DNA from 2 places in the Streptomyces sp. NPDC047515 genome. Region 1 is predicted to be linked to the other one. Evidence: riboswitches for the same ligand, from Rfam matches in the RefSeq annotation. Region 1 holds a riboswitch; the other holds the start of a gene.
What was found. Region 1 has a riboswitch for thiamine pyrophosphate ahead of ABZ826_RS25335 (thiamine ABC transporter substrate-binding protein). Riboswitches for the same ligand answer to the same signal wherever they lie in the genome.

Region 1 (7,266 bases):
AGGCCTGACATCCGTCACGGCTGATGACGGCGGGGGCCGGTGCCACAAGCACCGCCCCCGCCGTTCACCCGTAGATCTTTCAGACTTCGAGAGAGAAACACAGACTCATGGCGAACTACACCGCCGCTGACGTCAAGAAGCTCCGCGAGCTGACCGGCGCCGGCATGATGGACTGCAAGAAGGCGCTCGACGAGGCCGACGGCAACGTCGACAAGGCCGTCGAGGAGCTCCGTATCAAGGGTCAGAAGGGCGTCGCCAAGCGCGAGGGCCGTTCTGCCGAGAACGGTGCCGTCGTCTCCCTCATCTCCGAGGACAAGACCTCCGGCGTTCTGCTCGAGCTGAAGTGCGAGACGGACTTCGTCGCCAAGGGCGAGAAGTTCCAGACCGTCGCCAACACGCTCGCCGCCCACGTCGCCGCGACCTCGCCGGCCGACCTGGCCGCGCTGCTCGCCTCCGAGATCGAGGCCGGCAAGACCGTCCAGGCGTACGTCGACGAGGCCAACGCCAACCTTGGCGAGAAGATCGTTCTGGACCGCTTCGCGCAGTTCACCGGTGGTTACGTGGCTGCGTACATGCACCGTACGATGCCCGACCTCCCGCCGCAGGTCGGTGTTCTGGTCGACCTCGACAAGGGGACCGCCTCGGACGAGGCAGTTGCAGCGGTGGCCAAGGACGTCGCGCAGCACATCGCCGCCTTCGCCCCGAAGTACCTCAACCGTGACGAGGTCCCGGCCGAGACGGTCGAGAACGAGCGTCGTGTCGCCGAGGCCACCTCTCGCGAGGAGGGCAAGCCCGAGGCCGCCCTTCCGAAGATCGTCGAGGGTCGCGTCAACGGCTTCTTCAAGGAGGTCGTCGTCCTGGAGCAGGCGTTCGCCAAGGATAACAAGAAGTCCGTTCAGAAGGTTCTGGACGAGGCCGGTGTCACCCTGAAGCGCTTCTCGCGCATCAAGGTCGGCATCTGAGTCCGTCCGCGAACAACGGTGGACCCCGATAGGGTCTAGTGCAGTCGTCGGCCGCACACATGCCGTACGACCGCAGATCTGACGAGGAGGCCATTGCCGCAGGGGAACACCAGACCCACCGGCAATGGCCTTCTTCGTATGTGTACGAGGAGAATCTCCATGAACAAGGGCGCGGACGCCGCAAAAGGTGACCACAAGCGCGACGACGGCAAGGTGCCCGGACGCTTCATGCTGAAGCTGTCCGGAGAGGCGTTCGCCGGCGGCGGGGGTCTCGGTGTCGACCCCGACGTCGTGCACGCCATCGCCCGGGAAATCGCGGCAGTCGTCCGCGACGGTGCGGAAATCGCGGTCGTCATCGGCGGCGGCAACTTCTTCCGTGGTGCCGAGCTCCAGCAGCGCGGCATGGACAGGGCCCGGTCCGACTACATGGGCATGCTCGGCACGGTCATGAACTGCCTGGCGCTCCAGGACTTCCTGGAGAAGGAAGGCATCGACTCCCGCGTCCAGACCGCCATCACCATGGGGCAGGTCGCGGAGCCGTACATCCCGCTGCGCGCCGTGCGCCACCTGGAGAAGGGCCGCGTCGTCATCTTCGGCGCCGGCATGGGGATGCCGTACTTCTCCACCGACACCACTGCCGCCCAGCGCGCCCTGGAGATCGACGCCCAGGGGCTGCTGATGGGCAAGAACGGGGTGGACGGGGTCTACGACTCCGACCCGAAGACCAACCCCGACGCGGTGAAGTTCGACGCGCTCGAGTACAGCGAGGTGCTCGCCCGCGATCTCAAGATCGCCGACGCCACCGCCATCACGCTCTGCCGCGACAACCAGCTGCCGATCCTCGTGTTCGAGCTGACCGCGACGGGCAATATCGCCCGTGCGGTCAAGGGTGAGAAGATCGGCACGCTCGTGAGTGACCAGGGCACCCGGACCTGAGAACCGGGGGACCTTCCCGGGAAGCGACGGGAGGGTCCGGGGCCTGCGGGGTACACCCCGGTACAGGTCCCGAAGGATGGACAACGGCCTGCCGGTCGGACACCGTGCAGGTGAGGACGCGACGCAGGACCCGCCGGGCCCGAGCAGCCGGGCCCACTCAAGACACGCAGGAGCACGTGGTGATCGAAGAAACCCTCCTTGAGGCCGAGGAGAAGATGGAGAAGGCCGTCGTCGTGGCGAAAGAGGACTTCGCCGCGATCCGTACCGGCCGTGCGCACCCGGCGATGTTCAACAAGATCGTCGCCGACTACTACGGCGCGCTGACCCCGATCAACCAGCTCGCCTCGTTCTCGGTGCCCGAGCCGCGCATGGCCGTCGTGACGCCGTTCGACAAGAGCGCGCTGCGCAACATCGAGCAGGCCATCCGTGACTCGGACCTGGGCGTCAACCCGAGCAACGACGGCAATATCATCCGGGTGAGCTTCCCGGAGCTGACCGAGGAGCGCCGCCGCGACTACATCAAGGTCGCGAAGGGCAAGGCCGAGGACTCCAAGATCTCCATCCGGGCCGTGCGCCGCAAGGCCAAGGAGGCGCTGGACAAGCTGGTCAAGGACAAGGAGTCCGGCGAGGACGAGGTGCGTCGCGCGGAGAAGGAGCTCGACGACACCACCGCGAAGTACGTCGCACAGGTCGACGAGCTGCTCAAGCACAAGGAAGCCGAGCTGCTCGAAGTCTGATGAACGACTCTTCCCGGGGCGCCCCGCAGGGAGCCGGTCGCTGGGGTGCGCCCGAGATGCAGGCGGCTCCGGCGGGTCCTGCATACGATGTACATGACGCCCAGCAGACTCGGCCCATGCCCATCGTGCCGGACGCTCCCGACGCAGGTAGAGACGCTGACGACCGTGATGACCGGGACCAGGGGGCCGCACGCCTGAGCGGCGGCCCCCTGTTTCGTGACGAGAAGCCGCAGGAGCCCATGTCCACCGCGCCACCACCCCCGCAGAAGAAGCGTGCGGGTCGCGATCTGCGAGCCGCCATAGGGGTCGGTGTGGGGCTCGGCGCCGTAATCGTCGCCTCGCTGTTCATCGTGAAGGCCGTCTTCGTCGGTGTGATCGCCGTCGCCGTCGTCGTGGGGCTCTGGGAGCTCACCTCGCGGCTGGAGGAGCGCAAGGGCATCAGGGCGCCGCTCGTTCCACTCGCGGTCGGCGGCGCGGCGATGGTCGTGGCCGGATACGCCCGGGGCGCCGAGGGCGCCTGGGTGGCGGTGGCACTGACCGCGCTCGCGGTGCTCGTCTGGCGGATGACCGAGCCGCCGGAGGGTTACCTCAAGGACGTCACGGCCGGCGTGTTCGCCGCGTTCTACGTACCGTTCCTGGCGACCTTCGTCGCGATGCTCCTGACCGCGGACGACGGGCCGCAGCGGGTGCTCACCTTCCTGCTGCTGACCGTGGTCAGCGACACAGGCGCGTACGCCGTCGGCTGGCGCTTCGGGAAGCACAAGCTCGCGCCGCGCATCAGCCCCGGAAAGACCCGCGAGGGCCTGTTCGGGGCCGTCGCCTTCGCGATGGTCGCCGGCGCGCTGTGCATGCAGTTCCTGATCGACGGCGGTTCCTGGTGGCAGGGACTGCTGCTGGGGCTCGCGGTCGCGGTCAGCGCCACCCTCGGTGACCTGGGCGAGTCGATGATCAAGCGGGACCTCGGCATCAAGGACATGGGCACGCTGCTGCCGGGGCACGGCGGCATCATGGACCGGCTGGACTCGCTGCTGCCGACCGCCCCGGTGGTCTGGCTGCTGCTGGTGCTGTTCGTGGGTTCCGGCTGATTCGCGAGAGCCACCGTCCTGACCTGGGCATTTACGAGTGAGGGTCCGTCGTCCACAGGGCGGCGGGCCCTCATCGTTCTGTCTGCGACACTGGATGAACCATGCCTAAGCCCGGAGAACTCACTTTCGTCGCGCCCCGCGGAGCCAAGAAGCCGCCGCGGCACCTCGCCGACCTCACGCCCGCCGAGCGCAAGGAAGCGGTCGCCGCGATCGGCGAGAAGCCGTTCCGCGCGCAGCAGCTCTCGCAGCACTACTTCGCGCGGTACGCGCACGATCCGGCCGAGTGGACCAACATCCCGGCCGGTTCGCGGGACAAGCTCGCCGAGGCGATGTTCCCCGACCTGATGTCCGTGGTCCGCCACATCAGCTGTGACGACGACACCACCCGTAAGACGCTGTGGAAGCTGCACGACGGGACGCTCGTCGAGTCCGTCCTGATGCGCTACCCGGAGCGGGTGACGATGTGCATCTCGTCCCAGGCGGGATGCGGGATGAACTGCCCGTTCTGCGCGACGGGACAGGCCGGTCTCGACCGAAATCTGTCGACCGCCGAGATCGTCCACCAGATCGTGGACGGCATGCGGGCCCTGCGCGACGGGGAGGTCCCCGGAGGCCCGGCCCGGCTCTCCAACATCGTCTTCATGGGCATGGGCGAGCCGCTCGCCAATTACAACCGGGTGGTCGGCGCGATCCGTCGGCTGACCGACCCGGAGCCGGACGGCCTCGGGCTCTCGCAGCGCGGGATCACCGTCTCCACCGTGGGTCTGGTGCCCGCGATGCTGCGCTTCGCCGACGAGGGTTTCAAGTGCCGCCTCGCCGTTTCCCTGCACGCGCCGGACGACGAACTGCGCGACACGCTCGTCCCCGTGAACACGCGGTGGAAGGTGCGCGAGGTGCTGGACGCGGCGTGGGAGTACGCGGAGAAGTCCGGCCGCCGCGTTTCCATCGAGTACGCGCTGATCCGGGACATCAACGACCAGGCCTGGCGCGGTGACCTGCTCGGCAGGCTCCTCAAGGGCAAGCGGGTGCACGTCAATCTGATCCCGTTGAACCCGACGCCCGGTTCCAAGTGGACCGCCTCGCGGCCCGAGGACGAGAAGGCCTTCGTCGAGGCGATCGCGAGCCACGGGGTGCCGGTGACGGTGCGGGACACCCGCGGCCAGGAGATCGACGGAGCCTGCGGACAGCTGGCGGCGGCCGAGCGCTGAGGCCGGGACGGCCCGTGTAACCTGGGCCTGAAATCAACTTCATATTCCGACAGGGGAGCGCCACAGCGCTGAGAGTGCGGCACCGAGGACAGGTCGGCCGCAGACCCTCTGAACCTCGCCCGGGTCATTCCGGGTAGGAAGTTCGGTCATCAACTCATGCTGTTGCGCCCTGCCCGCATTGCGCGGGCGGGGCCGCGTCTCTTCCTGGCCAAAACCCAGGAGGAATCCACCATGCGCACCACGCGCAGAACCAAGCAGTTCGCGGCGACCGCTGCCGCCGCCGCGCTCGGCGTCACGGCACTGGCCGGATGCGGGAGTTCCGACAAGTCGGCCTCCGGTTCCGGGGGCACGAAGGGCTCCGGCTCGAAGACCGTGACGCTCGTCAGCCATGACTCCTTCAACGCCTCTCCGGACGTGCTCAAGGAGTTCACCGAGAAGACCGGCTACACCGTCAAGGTGCTCAAGAGCGGCGACGCGGGTGTCGCGCTCAACCAGGAGATCCTGACCAAGGGTTCCCCGCGCGGCGACGTGTTCTTCGGCGTCGACAACACCCTGCTCTCCCGTGCCCTGGACAGCGGGCTCTTCACGCCGTACGAGGCGAAGGGCATCGACCAGGTGGCGGCCGACACCCGGCTGGACGCCGCCAAGCACCGGGTCACCCCGATCGACACCGGCGACATCTGCGTCAACTACGACAAGAAGTACTTCGCCGACAAGAAGCTGGCGCCGCCGCGGTCCTTCGACGACCTGGCGAAGCCCGCGTACAAGAACCTCCTCGTCACCGAGAACGCCGCGACCTCCTCGCCCGGCCTCGGCTTCCTCCTCGGCACCGTCGCCACCTACGGCGACAAGGGCTACCAGGACTACTGGAAGAAGCTGAAGAGCAACGGCGTCAAGGTCGTCGACAGCTGGGAGCAGGCCTACAACGAGGAGTTCTCCGGCTCCGCGGGCGGCCGGAAGGCCAAGGCCGACCGGCCGCTGGTCGTCTCGTACGCCTCCAGCCCGCCCGTCGAGGTGCTCTACGCGAAGCCGCAGCCGGCCGAGGCCCCCACCGGCGTCGCCACCGGGACCTGCTTCCGCCAGATCGAGTTCGCCGGCCTGCTGGACGGTGCGAAGAACGAGGCGGGCGGCAAGGCCCTGCTGGACTTCCTGATCAGCAAGAGGTTCCAGGAGGACATGCCGCTCAACATGTTCGTGAACCCGGTCGTCAAGAGCGCGAAACTGCCGGAGCTCTTCATGAAGTTCGGCGCGACGGTCGACAGGCCGACGACGGTCGCCCCCGATCGGATCTCCAAGAACCGTGAGCAGTGGGTCCAGTCGTGGTCCTCGCTCGTAGTGAAGTAGCGAAGACTCCCGTACGCGGATCGGACGCGGGCGGGAAGGATGCGCCCGAGGAGGACGTGCGGCGGCCGCGAGGCGAGGAGCCGCGCGGCTCCTCGGGGCGCGTGGACTCGGTGCGCGCGAAGGCGTGGCGCGGGAGCGCGGTACGGCTCGGCCTGATGGCCGTGCCCGTCGCGTTCTTCGCGCTGTTCTTCGCCTACCCCGTCACCGCCATCGTCGGCCGCGGGCTGAAGGCGGACGGGGTCTGGCAGTTCGGCCGGATCGGCGAGGTGCTGACCCGGCCGGACATCCGTGACGTCCTCTGGTTCACCACCTGGCAGGCGCTCGCCTCGACCGCGCTGACCCTGCTGATCGCGCTGCCCGGCGCCTACGTCTTCGCCCGTTTCGACTTCCCCGGCAAACAGCTGCTGCGGGCGGTCGTCACCGTTCCGTTCGTCCTGCCCACCGTCGTCGTGGGGACGGCCTTCCTGGCGCTGCTCGGACGCGGTGGGTTCCTCGACCAGCTCTGGGGCGTACGGCTCGACACCACCGTCTGGGCGATTCTGCTCGCCCATGTCTTCTTCAACTACGCGGTGGTCGTACGGACCGTGGGCGGATTGTGGTCACAGCTCGACCCGCGACAGGAGGAGGCCGCCCGGGTGCTGGGCGCCGGACGGTTTGCCGCCTGGCGGCGGGTCACCCTGCCTGCCCTGGCACCCGCCGTGGCCGCCGCCGCGCTGATGGTCTTCCTCTTCACCTTCACCTCCTTCGGGGTCGTGCAGATCCTCGGCGGGCCGGGGTACGCCACGCTGGAGGTGGAGATCTACCGGCAGACCGCCCAGTTGCTCGCCCTGCCGACGGCCGCCGTACTGACGCTGGTGCAGTTCGCCGCCGTCGGCGCGATCCTCGCCGTGCACGCGTGGACGGTACGGCGCAGGGAGACCGCGCTGAGGCTGGTCGACCCGGCACAGACCGCCCGCAGGCCGAGCGGTGCCGGGCAGTGGGCGCTCCTCGGCGG
Region 2 (7,266 bases), on a different contig from region 1:
TTCGGCGACACCCCGGTGAACTCGGGCGCGGGCACCGCCACCTTCCAGGCCGCCTGGCTGCTCAACGGCGGCCAGAAGAACGACATGGAGCGGCTTCAGGACGTGCACCTCCAGTGGATGTCCCGGCTCGACGCGATCGTCGAGGAGGACGGGCATCTGCTGATGCACTCCGACACGACGGCGTACCTCGACTACGGCACCACCATCGAGGACGTCAACGACACCGTGCACGCCATTCTCACGCGTAACGACGCCGACGAGTGCTGGGAGCTCTTCCGGAAGCTCACCAAGCGGTTCGCCTTCCGCGACGAGGGGGGGCCGCAGGCCGTCCGGGAGCTGATGTCGGCCTACGGCGGACAGCGCATCGTCCATGGTCACAGCCCCATTCCGTACCTTCTCGGCGAGGTCGGCTCAGAGGACGGAGAGAATAGTTCCGGCCCCGTGGTCGAAGGGGCGCACGTCTACGCGGACGGCCTCGCCATCGCCATGGACGGCGGAGTGACCATGGCCGGAAAGCTACTGGTCGTCCAACTGCCCCTGCATGACTGACGTTCTTCCGGGGAGACGCTTCCACGACCTGACCACGCCGATCACTGGGCCTATTTCCGGAAACCCCCTGTCACCCCGTGCCGTGGGCGCTCTACCATCGGCGTATCAGTAGCAGGCTCTCCTCCGTTTCCGCCCAACTGCCCGGTCCGAGCGGGTACTCAGGCCCAACGGAGCATCGGGGGATGCACATGAACAGCGCTCCGCACCTGCTGACCGAGGACCGCCCCGAGTACGAGCGGATCCTCGACGACGCACTGCGCCACGCACATGAACGACCGGATCTGGCCGCCGTCGGCGAGCGGCTCAATGCCGTCCAGTTGCGCACCATGGCGCTGGACGCCACGGCGCTGATCACCGCCACGGCCGCCACCGAGTACGAGCACTATGTGAAGGCCCGTCAAGAGCTGCGTGGGCCGGTTGAAGGGGCGGGCGAGGACTCGGGCGCCGGCCCCGGCACGGGCCGTCAGAATCAGTCGGGCGCCGGCGTAGGAGCTGTCGTCACGGTCCTGGCGCCCGTGCTCGCCGGCACCGCCGCTTTCATATTCCTGCTGGCCGGCTATCTGCTGAAACTGCTCAGCCCGCCGCTGTCCTTCGCCTCGACCATGGTCACCGCGGGCTGGTTCTTCGCAGCGGTGATGGCCGCCGCGATCCTCGCCGCCGCCGTCGGACTGCTCATCACCGCGCTGCGCAACGGGTCGACGTCGCAGCCCTCCGAGGAGGCCGAGGACGAGCTGCCGGAGGATGTGGCGCGCGCCCGGGAGGCATGGCGCCACGCGCTGCTGGAGCGCGGCATCCTGCCGTTCCTCAGGGACGCGCTCGCCGACCCCGACGCCGGCCGCGCGTCGCGCACACCGCACCGCTCGGCAAACCGCATCCCGAAGGTCGGCTACAGCCGGCCGGACTTCACGAGCCCGGACGAGGGCCCGGCGGCAGGGCCACGCCCGACGTTCACCAGCCCGGACTTCGCCAGCCCCGACTTCGGCGGGCCCGAGCACGAACCGGACTGACCAGATCCGGTCGCATCGACACCCAGGGCTTCCAGTAACGCCCCTACCCGCGCGTGCTCCTGAGAATTCCGTCGGCTTCCGCACGAGCCCCGTAAGCCGGCTCTCCGACGCCACCGCGCCCCCGGTCCCGCTGCGCGCCCGGAGAACAGCGGACGGGTGGCGAAAGTCCGCGAAAGGGCCTTCGCCACCCTTGGCACCGTGCGACGGACTCAGTCCGCGATCGGCAGATAGACGCGGTTGCCTGCCGCCGCGAACTCCTTGGACTTCTCCGCCATGCCCGCGTCGATCTCCGCCTGCGAACCACCGTGTTCACGACGGATGTCCTGAGAGATCTTCATCGAACAGAACTTCGGGCCGCACATCGAGCAGAAGTGCGCCGTCTTCGCAGGCTCGGCCGGCAGCGTCTCGTCGTGGAACTCCCGTGCCGTGACGGGGTCGAGGGCCAGATTGAACTGGTCCTCCCAGCGGAATTCGAAGCGGGCGTCGGAGAGCGCGTCGTCCCAGTCCTGCGCCCCCGGATGCCCCTTGGCGAGGTCCGCCGCGTGAGCCGCGATCTTGTACGTGATGACGCCGGTTTTCACATCGTCCCGGTTGGGCAGGCCCAGGTGCTCCTTGGGCGTGACGTAACAGAGCATCGCCGTGCCCCACCAGGCGATCATCGCCGCGCCGATGCCCGAGGTGATGTGGTCGTACGCCGGAGCGACATCGGTGGTCAGCGGGCCGAGCGTGTAGAACGGCGCCTCCTCGCAGATCTCCTGCTGAAGGTCGATGTTCTCCTTGATCTTGTGCATCGGGACATGCCCCGGACCCTCGATCATGGTCTGTACGCCGAACCGCTTGGCGATCGTGTTCAGCTCGCCGAGCGTGCGCAGTTCGGCGAACTGGGCCTCGTCGTTGGCATCGGCGATCGATCCGGGGCGCAACCCGTCGCCCAGCGAGTACGTCACGTCGTACGTGGCGAGGATCTCGCAGAGCTCCTCGAAGTGCTCGTACAGGAACGACTCCTTGTGGTGCGCGAGGCACCACGCGGCCATGATCGAGCCGCCGCGGGAGACGATGCCGGTCTTTCGGCGGGCGGTCAGCGGTACGTACGGCAGGCGCACGCCGGCGTGGACCGTCATGTAGTCGACGCCCTGCTCGGCCTGCTCGATGACGGTGTCCTTGTAGATCTCCCAGGTCAGCTCCTCGGCCTTGCCGTCGACCTTTTCGAGGGCCTGGTAGAGGGGAACGGTGCCGATCGGCACGGGTGAGTTGCGCAGAACCCACTCACGGGTGGTGTGAATGTTGCGTCCGGTGGAAAGGTCCATGACCGTATCGGCGCCCCACCGCGTCGCCCATGTCATCTTCTCCACCTCCTCCTCGATGGAGGACGTCACCGCGGAGTTGCCGATGTTGGCATTGACCTTCACCAGGAACCGCTTGCCGATGATCATCGGTTCGATCTCGGGATGGTTGACGTTGGCCGGCAGCACGGCCCGGCCCGCGGCGATCTCCTCGCGCACCACCTCGGGTCCGACGTTCTCCCGGATCGCCACGTACTCCATCTCCGGAGTGATCTCGCCCCGGCGGGCGTACGCGAGCTGGGTGACCGGCTGCCCGTCCCGGCTGCGGCGGGGCAGCCGCGGCCGGCCGGGGAAGACCGCGTCGAGGTTGCGCAGCCCTTCCCCAAGCTCTCGGCTTCGCTCGAGCAGGGGAGACCCCATTCGCGGCGAGGTGTGCTTGAGCCCGTCGTCCTCGGGGCGGGCCGGGCGGCCCGGGTACTCCTCGGTGTCGCCGCGCGCGATGATCCAGTTCTCCCGCAGGGGCGCGAGGCCGCGACGGACATCGGTCGCGGTGGTGGGATCGGTGTACGGCCCCGACGTGTCGTACAGCGTCACGTCCTTGCCGTTGGTGAGGTGCACCTGACGGACCGGCACCCGGAGGTCCGGGCGTGAGCCCTGGACGTACCCCTTGTGCCAGCCGATGGACTTCCCGGCCTCGTCGCTCTGGTTCGAGGCAGGCGTGCGTGCGTCCGATGTGGTCATGAGACCTACTCCCTACGCCGGCATTACCCGGTAACAGGTTCGGCGGTCGGCGCAGCCCGTCCCGTACGGATGTACGGATATCAGCGCCCTCTCAGCCCGGTGCTCCGAGCTCCCGCGTGTGCAAAGGTCCCCCCACGCTAGCGCCCTGTCCGGCGAAATGAACAGAGGCCCTTCACTTCTTGCGATGATCGGCCGGTGACGTCCCCCCATCACGACCCCGCCCCGCAGGGCCATCAGCACGGCCATTCACACGGCCACGGCCCCGCCGCGCCCGTCTCCAAGCACCTGCGCAAGGTCATCGCCGCCGTACTGATCCCGTTCGCCGCCGCGGTCGTCGTCGGCCTGGTGGTGCTCTGGCCGGGGAGTGCGCCCCCGCACGAGCGGACCGGTGTCGGTTTCGACCAGCAGACCCAGCAGGCCAAGGTGGTGAAGATCGACAAGGTGGACTGCAAGGACGTGAACGCCGCTCAGATGCCCACCAGTGGCGACACGACGCCGCCGGGGAGCGAGACGGGGCTGTGCGAGAAAGCCACCGTGGAAGTGACGACCGGTCACGACCGGGGCCGGACCTTCGTCGAGATCGTCCAGCCCGACGCGCCGCGTCAGTTGCGCCGGGGACAGGGCGTGGTCGTGGCGTACGCCCCCGACGCTCCCCATGATTTGCAGTACTCGGTGACGGATGTGAACCGGAAGTTCCCGATGACGCTGCTGGCCGGGATCTTCGCCCTGGTGGTGGTCGCGGTGGGCAGGATGCGCGGCGTGATGGCACTGGTCGCGCTCGCCGTGTCGTTCGCCGTGCTGACGCTGTTCATCCTCCCGGCCATCCTCCAGGGCTCGAATCCACTGCTCGTCGCGGTGGTCGGGGCCAGTGCGATCATGCTGATCGCGCTCTACATGTGCCACGGCCTGACCGCCCGCACCTCGGTCGCCGTCATCGGCACCCTGATCTCCCTGCTCCTGATCGGACTGCTCGGATCGCTCTTCATCGGCTGGGCGAGCCTGACCGGCAACACCGATGACAGCACCGGCCTCATCCACGGCCTGTACCCGCACATCGACATGAGCGGTCTGCTGCTGGCCGGTGTCATCATCGGCTCGCTCGGGGTGCTCGACGATGTGACGGTCACACAGACATCCGCGGTCTGGGAACTGCACCAGGCGAACCCGACGATGGGTGCGCGGGGTCTCTACCGGGCAGGGATCAGGATCGGGCGCGACCACATCGCCTCGGTCGTCAATACGCTGGTGCTGGCCTACGCGGGCGCCGCGCTGCCGCTGCTGCTGTTGTTCTCGATCGCCCGAAGCAGCGTGGGGACGGTGGCCAACAGCGAACTGGTGGCGGAGGAGATCGTACGAACGCTGGTCGGCTCGATCGGACTGGTCGCCTCGGTGCCGGTGACGACCGTGCTCGCCGCGCTGGTCGTCTCCGCGGACCGCACGGGGCTCGGCACGGAAGCCGGAGCTCCCGCACCCGTACGGACCGGGAAGAGCCGCCGTCGCAGGGCGAAGTCTTGATCGCCCCCACACGGAGAGCGATTCACCCATTCGGCGGGTGTCGCGTTCGACCGGCGGGCCGGCCTGCGGCGCCGCGCTCTTCAGCCGGCGTTCTGTTCCTCCGCGAGGATCCGGCCCAGGGCCTCTTCCAGATTGCCCTCGAAGTCACCCAGCGTGCACTCCTGCCCGAGCGGCACGAGTTTGTCCGTGCGGTCGAGAAAGGCCACAAGCGGCGCCGTACCGGCCCTGAAGAGGGCGCGATCCGTGCCCACCTGGAGACGGATATGTACATCGGACAACCCCTCGGGCTCCGTGGGCCCGATGTGCACATCGCCATCGCCACTGGGGCTGTTGAGGCCGTCGAGCAGCAGCTCACGGCCAAATGCCCAGGTGACGGGGGCGTCGCCGGGGAGATGGAAGGTCATCCGGATCGCATACGGATCGCACACTTCGTACCGGAGCTCCACCGGGATCCGGAAAGAGAGCTCCTCGGAGACGAGGAAGCTCATCATGACCTCAGCTTGAACCGACTCGCGCATCGTCCAACCCCGCAGTAGATGAATCTGGCCAGGAATGATCCCCCGTGGCCCTATTGACGCCATCGTGGTGCACGCGATAGCAGATCACAAGGAGTGATTTTTCAGATACTGATAGAGAACACGAACGAACGCAAGAGGTTGGCCACTTCGCCACGTAGTTGTTCGACTGCAGGGAGCAACCGCTCTTCCTGCTCAAGGGGTACGGAAATCGCCATCGCCGCGGCAGTGAAACCGGCAGTGATCGGGATGGCTGCGCAGACCGTCCCCAGGGCGTACTCCTGTCGTTCGATGACAGGCTCCATTCGCTCCAACGACCGCAATCGCTCAAGAAGCGCCGCGCGGTCCCGCACCGAGTAGCAGGTCAGCGGACGCACCGGGTGCCGGTCCAGATGATCCTCGCGGGCCTTCTCGTCGAGCCGGCTCAGCAGACACTGGCCGATCGCATGGGCGTGGCCGGTCTCCCGGAAGGATGCCCACTCGTCCACCGCGGGTGTGGCGGGGTCGTCGGCGACCGCGACGAGTTCGATCTCGCCCTCACGGTAGACGGCGCAGTACACCGGTGCGCCGATGGTGTCGCGCCAGCGGCTCAGCGACTCCGTCATCCTGCTGCGACGATTCCGCAGCGTTCCCTCGCCGACCAGGCGCTCCGCGGCGGTGCCGAAGAGGAAGACGCCGTTCTCCCGGCGCAGATAGCCCTCATGGGTCAGGGTGCGCAGCAGGTGGTAGGCGGTGGGAAGGGGAAGACCCGCTTCCCTGGCCAGCTGCTTCGCGGGCGCCCCGTCACGATGGGCGCCCACAGCTTCCAGCAGCCTCAGCGCTCGCTGTACCGAGCCGATCAGCGTCGGAACAGCAGTGCTCGATGCCGTGGTCAACGGTCACCCCCAGGCATGGTGACGGGCAGTCAGCCCGCCTGTGGGGGCCGCCCCCACGGACCGCCGCATGTCTGGGGTCCGGAGGCCGAACGCCGTACAAACCACTGGTCAGGGTGGTGACAGACAGTTAATTCCCAGGTGGCGGCAGCGGATTGCCACCATATCGGCCGCATCCGCCATGAGGGTCGTTTCGTCTTGTACTTAGCTCAGCTGGGCTAATCCCGCGCCCGGTTTCCGATCTTCCTACCAGTCGCTGCGCGAGGAGGAGGACGACATGAACTTGCGTACGACGAAGACGAGTCCTCCGACCAGGATCACGAAGACCAGAACCTTGAAGAGCAGACCGATCACGAACCCGACCACGCTGGCGATCAGACCGCCGAACACGACGATCGCGATGACCGGCACCGCGATCCACTTCACCCACCAGGGCATCCCCGCGAATATCTCCCGCACCGCCATCGTCCTTACCTCGTCTCTGTGAGTTCCTGCTTTCGATGCTAGAGGCGCGGAGGGGGCCGGCGGGGGTTCCGCAGCCCTTGAAGTCCCCTGATCGACCCCCTAGGGATCCCCGAGACCGGAGCCCGGTCCTCCATAGGAGCGGGCTCAGCTCTCCGGCGGGGAGAAGACCACCATGACCCGCAGGTCCTCGGTGATGTGGTGGAACTTGTGGGCCACGCCGGCGGGCACGTACACCACACTTCCTCTGCCCACCTGTGTGGTTTCCATGCCGACCGTGATCGAGGCGCGGCCGCTGACGACGAAGTAGACCTCGTCCTCC

Region 2: linked by a shared signal. The riboswitch ahead of thiC (phosphomethylpyrimidine synthase ThiC) and the one ahead of ABZ826_RS25335 (thiamine ABC transporter substrate-binding protein) in region 1 are both predicted to bind thiamine pyrophosphate.

The regions. Positions count from the first base shown of each region.
Region 1 covers NZ_JBEYTM010000034.1:43,997-51,262, reverse strand. Annotated here, with positions in the region: gene rpsB (30S ribosomal protein S2) at 1-8, shown strand, start outside; gene tsf (translation elongation factor Ts) at 108-962, shown strand; gene pyrH (UMP kinase) at 1,122-1,898, shown strand; gene frr (ribosome recycling factor) at 2,078-2,635, shown strand; gene ABZ826_RS25345 (phosphatidate cytidylyltransferase) at 2,635-3,720, shown strand; gene rlmN (23S rRNA (adenine(2503)-C(2))-methyltransferase RlmN) at 3,822-4,928, shown strand; TPP riboswitch at 4,970-5,086, shown strand; gene ABZ826_RS25335 (thiamine ABC transporter substrate-binding protein) at 5,160-6,272, shown strand; gene ABZ826_RS25330 (iron ABC transporter permease) at 6,428-7,266, shown strand, end outside.
Region 2 covers NZ_JBEYTM010000022.1:51,419-58,684, forward strand. Annotated here, with positions in the region: gene ABZ826_RS19730 (metallophosphoesterase) at 1-549, shown strand, start outside; gene ABZ826_RS19735 (hypothetical protein) at 732-1,556, shown strand; gene thiC (phosphomethylpyrimidine synthase ThiC) at 1,766-3,580, opposite strand; TPP riboswitch at 3,573-3,706, opposite strand; gene ABZ826_RS19745 (YibE/F family protein) at 3,776-5,095, shown strand; gene ABZ826_RS19750 (SsgA family sporulation/cell division regulator) at 5,176-5,613, opposite strand; gene ABZ826_RS19755 (helix-turn-helix domain-containing protein) at 5,715-6,485, opposite strand; gene ABZ826_RS19760 (DUF5326 family protein) at 6,729-6,941, opposite strand; gene ABZ826_RS19765 (cupin domain-containing protein) at 7,092-7,266, opposite strand, start outside.